Regions from separate parts of the Amphritea japonica ATCC BAA-1530 genome, predicted to be linked through region 3. Evidence: predicted binding sites of a transcription regulator. Region 3 holds the regulator's gene; each other region holds the start of a gene.
What was found. Region 3 encodes FNR, which switches genes on or off when oxygen is low (the NO sensors DNR and NnrR bind a similar motif). Its sites were predicted from a motif close to TTGATNTANATCAA; they were not measured.
Positions count from the first base shown of each region.

Region 1: the regulator FNR is predicted to act here: its motif matches at 1,906-1,919, upstream of AMJAP_RS08940 (OmpW/AlkL family protein).
Region 2: the regulator FNR is predicted to act here: its motif matches at 1,860-1,873, upstream of hpaD (3,4-dihydroxyphenylacetate 2,3-dioxygenase).

Region 1 is NZ_AP014545.1:1,922,341-1,925,625, reverse strand. It holds gene AMJAP_RS08950 (enoyl-CoA hydratase-related protein) at 1-457, opposite strand, end outside; gene AMJAP_RS08945 (cupin domain-containing protein) at 571-885, opposite strand; gene AMJAP_RS08940 (OmpW/AlkL family protein) at 1,171-1,755, opposite strand; gene AMJAP_RS08935 (MFS transporter) at 2,062-3,285, opposite strand, start outside.
Region 2 is NZ_AP014545.1:2,202,062-2,205,346, forward strand. It holds gene AMJAP_RS10315 (hypothetical protein) at 1-79, opposite strand, end outside; gene AMJAP_RS10320 (DMT family transporter) at 271-1,113, shown strand; gene hpaR (homoprotocatechuate degradation operon regulator HpaR) at 1,202-1,639, shown strand; gene hpaD (3,4-dihydroxyphenylacetate 2,3-dioxygenase) at 2,026-2,877, shown strand; gene AMJAP_RS10335 (NAD-dependent succinate-semialdehyde dehydrogenase) at 2,979-3,285, opposite strand, start outside.
Region 3 is NZ_AP014545.1:2,084,675-2,087,959, forward strand. It holds gene hemN (oxygen-independent coproporphyrinogen III oxidase) at 27-1,418, shown strand; gene fnr (fumarate/nitrate reduction transcriptional regulator Fnr) at 1,504-2,283, shown strand; gene AMJAP_RS09700 (adenine phosphoribosyltransferase) at 2,366-2,908, shown strand; gene AMJAP_RS09705 (alpha/beta hydrolase) at 3,147-3,285, shown strand, end outside.

The DNA.
Region 1 (3,285 bases), 160 kb from region 3:
ATGTTTCACCCAGAAGAGCTTTCGAAGAACCGATACGAAGGTCACACATGCAGGTAAGATCAAAGCCTGCCCCAATAGCCGGACCATTGACCGCAGCGATCACTGGAATGTCGATCTTTGCCATCGCCAAAGGGATACGCTGGATGCCCAGACGATATTTATTCTGTACGGTATACACGTCACCGGCAAAAGCGCCTTCTTTATGCTCGCCGTCACGCTCACTCATCTCCTTGATGTTACCGCCAGCCGAGAACGCACTGCCATCACCGGTAATAATAAGTACTGAAACATCTGGCGTGTGATTTACCCACTCGGCAACAGTAACCAGGTCATCGATTAAGGCTGTACCTGTAAGTGCGTTACGAACGTCATGGCGCTGAAAGGTAAGGGTAGCAACGCGATTATTTAGGACTAATGTGCTGTCGCTGAGTACTGGGAGTTGTAGTGTGTCAGTCATCTTCATTCCATGGCGGTTATTACTGGGCGGAGCTGGTGTTACATAGCAGCTACTTATAAGGCCTAAAAGTGTATCAGATCTGTTGTTTTTCGACAGTGTTTAGTCCGCTCAGATTATCCATAATGTATTGCTAGCCAAATGCAATCTTCGGTAGGAGATGTCCATTCAACCCGGTGTTTACGATGCGCCGGGATATGAAGATACTGTCCGGCGCTAAGTTCTACCGGCTCACTATCACAGTAAGCTATCCGAGCGCGGCCCTGCACTAATAAGACCCACTCATGACGATCCTGATCATACCAGTCGTTTTCAGGTGTCTGCTGGCCTCGGGACACAATCCGTTCAATTGTGAGATGGTCATTTTCTAACAAAACAGTGAATAACTCGTTAGGCAGGTCAGAAGGGATGTTAGTGAATAGATTTTGCATCAATTTGTCCGATGATCTTTAAGATCAAGGGTAGACCATAATTGAGAAAGTAGACTGAAGATTAAATCTTTCAACTTATAAAATATAAATCAAAAGTTACTGAATGCTAATTTATGATGATTTTGGTTGTACATATAGTGGCTCTTCAGGTTAAAGGAATTCAGCAATATAATTCCTGATAGAAAGCGTAAACGCGAAAAGGGTAAATGAGAAATCTGTGACTTTTTAGCTGGATATGCTGAGATGGATATTCCACCCCAGCATTAGGACTGCATTTCGCTTAAATTAGAACTTGTAGCCTACCCCAAGCATGAAAACGGTAGGGTCAATTTCAAGGCCGCCCATGTCTGTTCCATCGACTTCAACATTGGTATCGATATCCATTTTCCAAACGGCAGCATTTACTAACCATTGGTCATTAATAGAGTAATCGACACCTAGTTGAGCGCTGAGCCCCCAGGAGTCATCCAGCTTTAATTTGGTGCCTGCCAATGCTCCTGTTGTACCCTCAGAGAAGAAGGCTGTGTAGTTGATACCAACGCCAATGTAAGGCTGTAGAGGTGAACTGCTCTCCATAGGGTAGTACTGAATAGATAGAGTCGGTGGGAGATGCTCAGTTTCACCAACCTTTGTTCCGTCTAGTGTAATGTCATGTTTGAATGGTGTTGCTGCCAGCAATTCGACACCAATATTGTTGGTCAACATTAATGTTCCGGCTAAACCAATCTGGGTGTTATCCTCAACATCTAAGCCCGGTACTACAGTATTGTTTGTGGTGTCTGGGTTAACGTTGGCAAGCCCTATACGCAAAACCATATCACCAGCTTCATATGCCATACAGTTTGCTGCTGTGGCTAATGAAGCACCCATTACTACTGCAGAAATTACTTTTTTGTTCATCGATATATTCCCTTAATAAGCGTCAGTAAGTAAGACTCAGCTATTTGACGTTATTTATCCTGGAGGAATATTGATTTAAGACAGTTTTAGAAAACTGTAGAAATGTATCTTGACTAAAAGTTGCGCTACGTCAATTTAACCATGCAATCTATAGGGGTATTTATCGATTCGTAAAATTTAGCAGCTTCTGTAGAAAAACAGTGGGACTAATAAGCGTTATCCGTTAAGTGCTATCCGTTATCTAACTGACTATTTAAATGTCTATCGAGGTAAAATTTATGTCTGAGTGCTGCTGTTATATTTAAGGAAGGAAGTCAGCACAATCCCCGTCAAAGTTAACAGCGCAGCAAGCAGGTAGCCCGATGAAAAGGTGCCGCTTAACTCGGCCAGATAACCAGCCATCGTCGGCCCGCCAATTTGTCCTACACCGAAAAAGAAGGTCACATAACCGAATACTTTTCCAGCTTCAGAAGGCGGCAGCATATCGCTAACCATAGCAGCAATAATGGCGGGAATACTGAAGGCGGTAAGGGCAAACAGTATCATTGACAGATACAGCGAATATTCGCCTGACATTAATGCGACCAGCAGATAAGAAACTGTCTGAAGGCTATATACACCAATCAGTCCTGCTTTACGGCCAAAATGGTCCGAAATCCAGCCAAATAAAGCGCCGGAGAATACACTGAGTACACCGATTGTCATCCAGAGCGATCCGGCTTTAGCCTCACTAAATCCATATTCATCGACTAACGTTGTGACGATAAAAGTTGCGTAAATAACGTAGGTAAAACCAAACACGAAATAGATCGCGCCAATATGAGCAATCAGTCTTAAAAGGTTGTCCGGTGCTTGTTGTACATTGGATGCAGCTGTTGCTTCTACGGGTTCTTCACCCAGCGGGCTTATAGATAATGCATGAGGATTGTTGCGTACCAGCGCAGCGATAATCAATGTTAGTAAGGCAATAATAATCGAGAATGAGGCCCAGCCGATACGCCACCCAGAGTCGCCCCAGTTGCTGTTTAACCAGGGTATCAGCAGGCCGCTTGCCATAATTCCCAAACCATTACCAACAATCATATAGCCAGCAGCACGGCCGCGATATTTCTTGGAAAACCAATGGGCAACGAGTGTCATTGCCGTGATATTTGCCGCACCACTACCTATACCGGTAATGAAATACATTATAACAATCAGCCATAACTGTTGGCTAAGGCTCACAATGAGCATGCTGGCTGATATTAAAATCAGACCAACAACGATGGTTCTGCGTTCTCCAAAACGGGTGATCATCTTGCCGCAGAGAAATACCGACAGCAGATAACCGACAAAATTACCCGTGCTGATAAAACCCATTTCGGAATAACTGAGAGTAAGCGTTGTTCCCATGGATGGCAGTAACATTCCCAGAGCAAAACGCCCCAGTCCCATGCAGCAAAACAGGGTCAACATACCGGAAAATACGATTATCCAGGCATAGTGAATTTTGTGGACAGT
Region 2 (3,285 bases), 120 kb from region 3:
TCTCCATGGACCAGAGCACAGTGCTGGAACCAAGCATTGAAATAAAGAATAGTACGCTTGCCAAAAAACACTTCATCATCGACCTCCTGAGCCATTTATTCCAGTTTAGGAGTTGATCACAGAAGCACTATGATACTTCCGTACTGTTTTAGTCGCTTTCAGCACTGTTGTTTAATTGAAATACAGATACAATGCCGGATCATCTCAATCCACTTTGCTATTCGCTCAAGAATGCACTGTGTAATCATGAAAAAGCCTGAGAGAGTCTCTATGAATTCTGAATACCTTAAAGGCTTTCTACTGACAGCACTCGGCGTCCTGGTATTGAGTTTTGATGCCCTGCTAATACGCCTGATCGATGCAGACTCTTTCAGTTTATTGTTCTGGCGTGGTCTACTAATGAGCCTGACGGTTGCTTTCTGGTGCCGCTACCGATATCCAGGTAAACCCTTTTTTTACCGAGACTGGCCCAGTATACGTTCAGCGGGACTCTACGCCCTCTGTTCGATCTTCTTCGTCTCTGCAATCAATCACACCTCTGTCGCTAATGTGTTAGTAATTATCAGTGCTCAGCCTCTATTTGCAGCACTCATCGCCCGCGTTTTTATTGGTGAAAAGTCCTCAGCGTCCACCTGGGTCGCAATTATTATCTGCATGCTCGGCATCGTTTGGGTGATGAAAGACTCGTGGTCAGCCCCCAGCCTTACCGGGGACCTGCTGGCCTTCTGTTGTGCGATTTGTTTATCGGCAAAATTTGTCAATGATCGTGCCGTAAAGCACCGGGATATGACGCCGGCATTGATAACCGCTGGGTTATTCATCGCTATCACCAGCTTACCAAACGCATCGCCGCTGGCCCTGTCCGGTGCAGACTGGGGTTGGATGTTGTTACTTTGCGTGATTGTTATCCCGATAGCGTTCGTTTTAATTACTCTGGGACCCACGCGCATTTCTGCCGCTGAGGTGGGTATGCTGATGCTGTTGGAAACAGTATTTGGTCCCCTGCTGGTCTGGCTGTTTATAAATGAAGCCCCAAGCCCTTCCGCTTTGCAGGGCGGTGGAGTAGTGATTGTCACCTTACTGCTTCACGGTTATTTAAAATGGCGAAAATAAGACAGGTAAAGGCCATAACTAAAAAAAAGTTTGCATCACTAAGCATGAATCGTAAGAATAGATAAAAAGCTCTTAAAAAGAACATCCTATGCGAAAATTTGAAGATTCCTTACCACTGCAACTCCTGAAAGCCCGAGAAGCAACGATGGCTTTTTTCCGCCCCTTGCTTCAGGAGAATAATATTACTGAACAGCAGTGGCGTGTACTCAGAGCCCTGAAAGCGTTCGGTGAGCTTGAGTCTAAGCAATTGGCAGACCACTGCTGTATCCTTAGCCCAAGCCTGACCGGCATTATCAAACGACTTGAGCACCAGGGCTATATCACCCGTAAGAAGTCTGAAGAAGATCAGCGCCGCACCCTGATACGCTTAACTGAAAAGTCTCAAGTATTGTTCACTCGCCTCAGCCCCGATGTAGAAGCAAAATATAAGCGTTTTACCGATCTATACGGCACCGAGAAATTAACTGAACTGTCTCAACTATTGAAAGAACTCACCGAACTGGAATCAGATTCACAAGACAATTAGCGTCTAAAACAGGAAAAGTAGTACAACACAGGCATAAACGACACAACCTGATCCAATATTTTTCCAAAATCCACTCAGCGGCTAACCTGCGTTATAACCCTATCGTCATCCAGCAACCTATTGACCCTCTGCAGCTTTCTCTGGGTCAGGGCGCCCTGGTTCCTCTCCTGTTAGAAACTCACCTATTTCTCTGGTACTCCCAGTCAAAGTTTACATTTAGATGATCTGGGTCAGGAAATGAATAGTAGCCTTTGACAGTAATCTGCAGACTAACTAATCTTACATATAGTTAATATATTAACTATAATACATTTTCCGGGTGCAGGTCATATACAGATTAATCTGGCCCTTTCAACATACTTATAAAAATCAAATGAGGTTTGACCATGGGCGAGATTGTACTGGCAGCAAAAGTTACCCACGTACCAACAATGCTATTATCTGAACGACCAGGCCCACTGGAAGGCACACGACAGCAAGCCATTGACGGCCATAAAGAGATTGCCCGTCGCGCACGTGAAGCGGGAGCTGACACAGTTGTTGTCCTGGATACCCACTGGTTGGTCAACAATGGTTACCACATTAACTCCCGTGATCACTTCAAGGGCGTTTACACCAGTAACGAGTTCCCTCACTTCATCCAGAATATGGAATATGAATACACCGGTAACTCTGCACTGGGTGACCTGATCGCTGAGAAAGCGACTGAAAAAGGTGTATACACCCTCTCACATCAGGTTGAATCCCTGGATCTGGAATACGGCACCCTGGTTCCAATGCGCTATATGAATCCAGAGAGTGACCTGAAAGTTGTTTCTGTTGCCGGCTGGTGTACCGTTCACAGCATCGAATCCTCCCGCATCCTGGGTGAAGCGATCCGTGAAGCGATCGAAGCAAGTGATAGCAAGGTTATGCTGATTGCATCCGGTTCCCTGTCACACGCTATCTGGGCGAATGATGACTACGAAGCCAATAACGGTACATTCACCATCTCTAAAGAGTTCAACCGCCAGGTTGACCTACGGGTGTTAGATCTGTGGCAGCAGGGTGAAATCTCTACTTTCCTGAAAATGCTGCCTGAATACGCTGACCTGTGTAGCGGTGAAGGTGGTATGCACGATACCGCAATGCTGTTCGGCGCCCTGGGTTGGGATAAGTACGAAGGTAAAGGTGAAATTATCGGTGAGTACTTCCCAAGCTCCGGTACCGGCCAGGTAAACGTTGTTTTCAGTCTGTAACTGATTCATTTAACAAAAAAGGAGCTCTAAAAGAGCTCCTTTTTTTACCTAAATAAGCGAAGTAACAGGCTGTTACCACCGCTTCAGTATCAACATAGCCTTTAACGCTGGATACCACCGATACAGATATATTTAGTTTCCAGGTAATCATCCAGACCATACTTTGAACCTTCACGGCCCTGCCCAGACTCTTTCACGCCTCCGAATGGAATGACCTCAGAGCTGATAGCGGTTTCATTCACGCCAACCATACCGTACTCAATTCCTTCAGACACACGCCAGATACGACCCACGTTCTCGGTATACAGATAGGCTGCCAGGCCAAACTCTGTATCGTTCGCCATCGAAATAGCCTGTTCTTCACTACTGAACTTAAAGACAGGCGCAACCGGTCCAAAGATCTCTTCA
Region 3 (3,285 bases):
CCTTTGCTGTAGAAGTGAGAAATGTTGTGAACCAGAACAATCTGATTAAATGGGATCTCGATCTGATCCGCCGCTATGACCTATCAGGCCCGCGCTACACCTCGTATCCAACGGCAATACAGTTTGATCCTGAACTTTCTGCTAGCGAACTGGTTAACACAGGCCAACAAACTGCTGACCTTAATACCCCATTGTCACTCTATGTACATATCCCTTTTTGTGCTCACGTTTGTTATTACTGCGCCTGTAATAAGGTAATCACACGCAACCGAAAGAAAGCACAACCCTACCTTGATACCTTGTATAAAGAGATGGCTCAGCTTTCAGAATGGTATTCCGAAGATCGCGTTGTTGAGCAGCTCCATTTTGGCGGAGGTACTCCGACCTTTATCAGTAATGATCAGATGATCCAGCTGATGCAGAAGTTGCGTGATAATTTCAAGCTTCTGGATGATGACTCCGGAGACTATTCAATTGAAATTGATCCCCGTGAAGTCGATCACGAAATGTTAAAAGTCCTGCGTGAAATCGGTTTCAATCGAGTAAGTTTTGGTGTTCAGGATGTCGAGCTTAAAGTGCAGGAAGCGGTGAACCGGGTGCAGCCCGTAGAAGAGATCGCCGATGTATTATATGAGTCTCGTCGCCTGGGGTTCCGCTCAATTAACATCGACCTTATTTATGGTCTCCCACACCAGACCCTGGATAGCTTCACGAAAACCCTTGATACCATTATCGAGCTCGACCCTGATCGCTTATCGGTATTTAACTATGCTCATATGCCAGACCGATTCAGGTCACAAAGTCATATCAAAGCTGAAGATCTGCCTAGCCCTGAGACTAAGCTGGCCATTCTAGAAACAACGATTAGCAAACTAATTGATGCAGGTTATGTATATATCGGCATGGACCACTTTGCTAAACCTGATGACGAACTGGCCCTGGCTCAACAAAGCGGGAAGTTACATCGAAATTTCCAGGGGTATACGACTCACAGTGATTGCGATCTGGTAGCCATGGGTGTGTCGTCTATTAGCCAGATTGGTGATGTTTACTATCAGAATGAACATGACATCGCCCTTTATTCTGCTGCAGTAGAATCACGTAATGATGCTATTAAGCGCGGGGTCACCCTGACACGGGATGACAGAATCCGCCGAGCAGTGATTACCCAATTAATCTGTCATTTCCAGTTACATAAAAAAGATATTGAAGATCAGTTTGAAATATCCTTTGCTGACTACTTTACTGAAGAACTGCAGGAACTGGAAAAATTCACTGGGGATGGCCTGGTTGTACTCACTGATGACAACATTGAAGTGACCCCGGCAGGACGGCTGCTGATCCGCAGAATATGCATGTCATTTGACGCGTATATTCCAAAGCAGTCGCCGACAAAGGGGTTTTCCCGCATCATTTGATACGGGAAAAGCTTCACCCGGCTCGAATTTTAGTAGATAATCTTGTGTTAGCTACGTCTATAACAACGAATACAGGACATCATTTATGGGTAACCATAAGGCATCTGAAGGGAAACTACATAGCTTGCAACAGGTCCACTGCGGTACTTGCAGCTTGAGCTCACTGTGCTTACCCGTGTCCCTCAATATGACAGAGATGGACCGGCTTGACGATATTATCGATAAAAGCCGCCCACTCAAAAAAGGTGAACACCTGTTCCACCAAGGCGAACCTTTTTCATCTGTATATGCTATCCGTGCGGGCACGATCAAAACCTATACTCTGACTAACGAGGGCGAAGAGCAGATCACCGGGTTCTACTTCCCAGGTGAACTGGTTGGAATGAGTGGTTTTGATAATGAAGAATACCCGGTATCGGCAAAAATTCTGGAAACCACCACCGTCTGCGAAATCCCCTTTGAGCGACTCGATGACCTTTCTGGACAACTTCCAGAACTGCGCCGCCAGATCCTTCGTACGATGAGCAAAGAGATTCGCGATGATCAGCAGATGATGCTGTTATTAAGTAAGAAAAACGCGGAACAGCGGGTCGCGACATTTCTGGTTAAGCTATCTAACCGTTTCAAAGCACGGGGCTATTCAGCCATTAGTTTTCGGCTTTCAATGTCCCGTAACGAAATCGGTAACTATTTGGGGCTTGCGGTCGAAACTGTTAGCCGGATCTTTACCCGGTTCCAGAAAATGGAATTGGTTCGGGTCGATGGTAAAGAGATTGAGCTAACCAATATTGATGAGATTTTCAAACTCTCGGGTGAATCACAGGAAGAAGAAACCTGTGAAGAGAAATCCTGCCCTAGCACTTAACTTCCCATCTGAAGCAAAGTAATACCCGCACTTAGCGGGTATTATTTTGTCTCCAAAGTCATTCTGTTTTAAGGTAATTCTGATGAGCTTCGATGAATGTTACATAAAGTCAGTCATGCGCACGATTCCGGATTGGCCGGAACCCGGCGTCATGTTCAGAGACATCACCCCTCTGTTTAAAGATCCAAAAGCGCTACGCATGATCTCTGATGAATTTATCCAGCGTTATATCGATACTGATATTACTCATATAGCCAGCATTGACGCCCGAGGCTTTCTCATCAGCTCTATCATGGCATATCAACTCAATATCCCATTGGTCCTGGTACGTAAGAAAGGGAAATTACCCGGTAAAACAATTCAGCGAGAATATGCATTGGAATACGGTACCGCCGCTGTAGAGATGCAGATTGACGCGGTAACTGAAGGAGATAAAGTTCTTGTGTTTGATGACCTTATCGCCACAGGGGGCACCGTCCTCGCTGCCTGCACTATTATTAAAGAGTTAGGCGCAGAGGTATACGAAACGGCAACCCTCATTGACCTGCCCGATCTTGGAGGCTCTGAAAAAATTCAGCAGTCTGGCATACCTGTCCATGCGCTGCTCGCCTACGAGGGACTCTAATCAAAGACCCTATCACCGGGGATGGCTTTACAGGTCTTCCCTGGTCTAGTATCAGCGTCCGGTACTTTTATCTTCCTGATAGCAATTGCCGTGACTGCTTCCCTGCATGATTCAACTATAAATACGCTCCTCCAATCCTCTTTCAAAAATATCTGCGACTATTATACAGTTGCATATTTCTTTAGGTTATATGAATATAACAATGATAAAAATACTATATAAGTAAGAGTAAACCGTTATGTTTAACCGGCCTGCCTATATCACCGCTCTAGTCATCTCAGTTCTGTTTTGCAGCCATTCATACGCGGAAGAGGTCAATATAAAGCATGAAAATCTTATCCTTAATGCCAATTTGCAGCGGATTGATGAACAGCCTC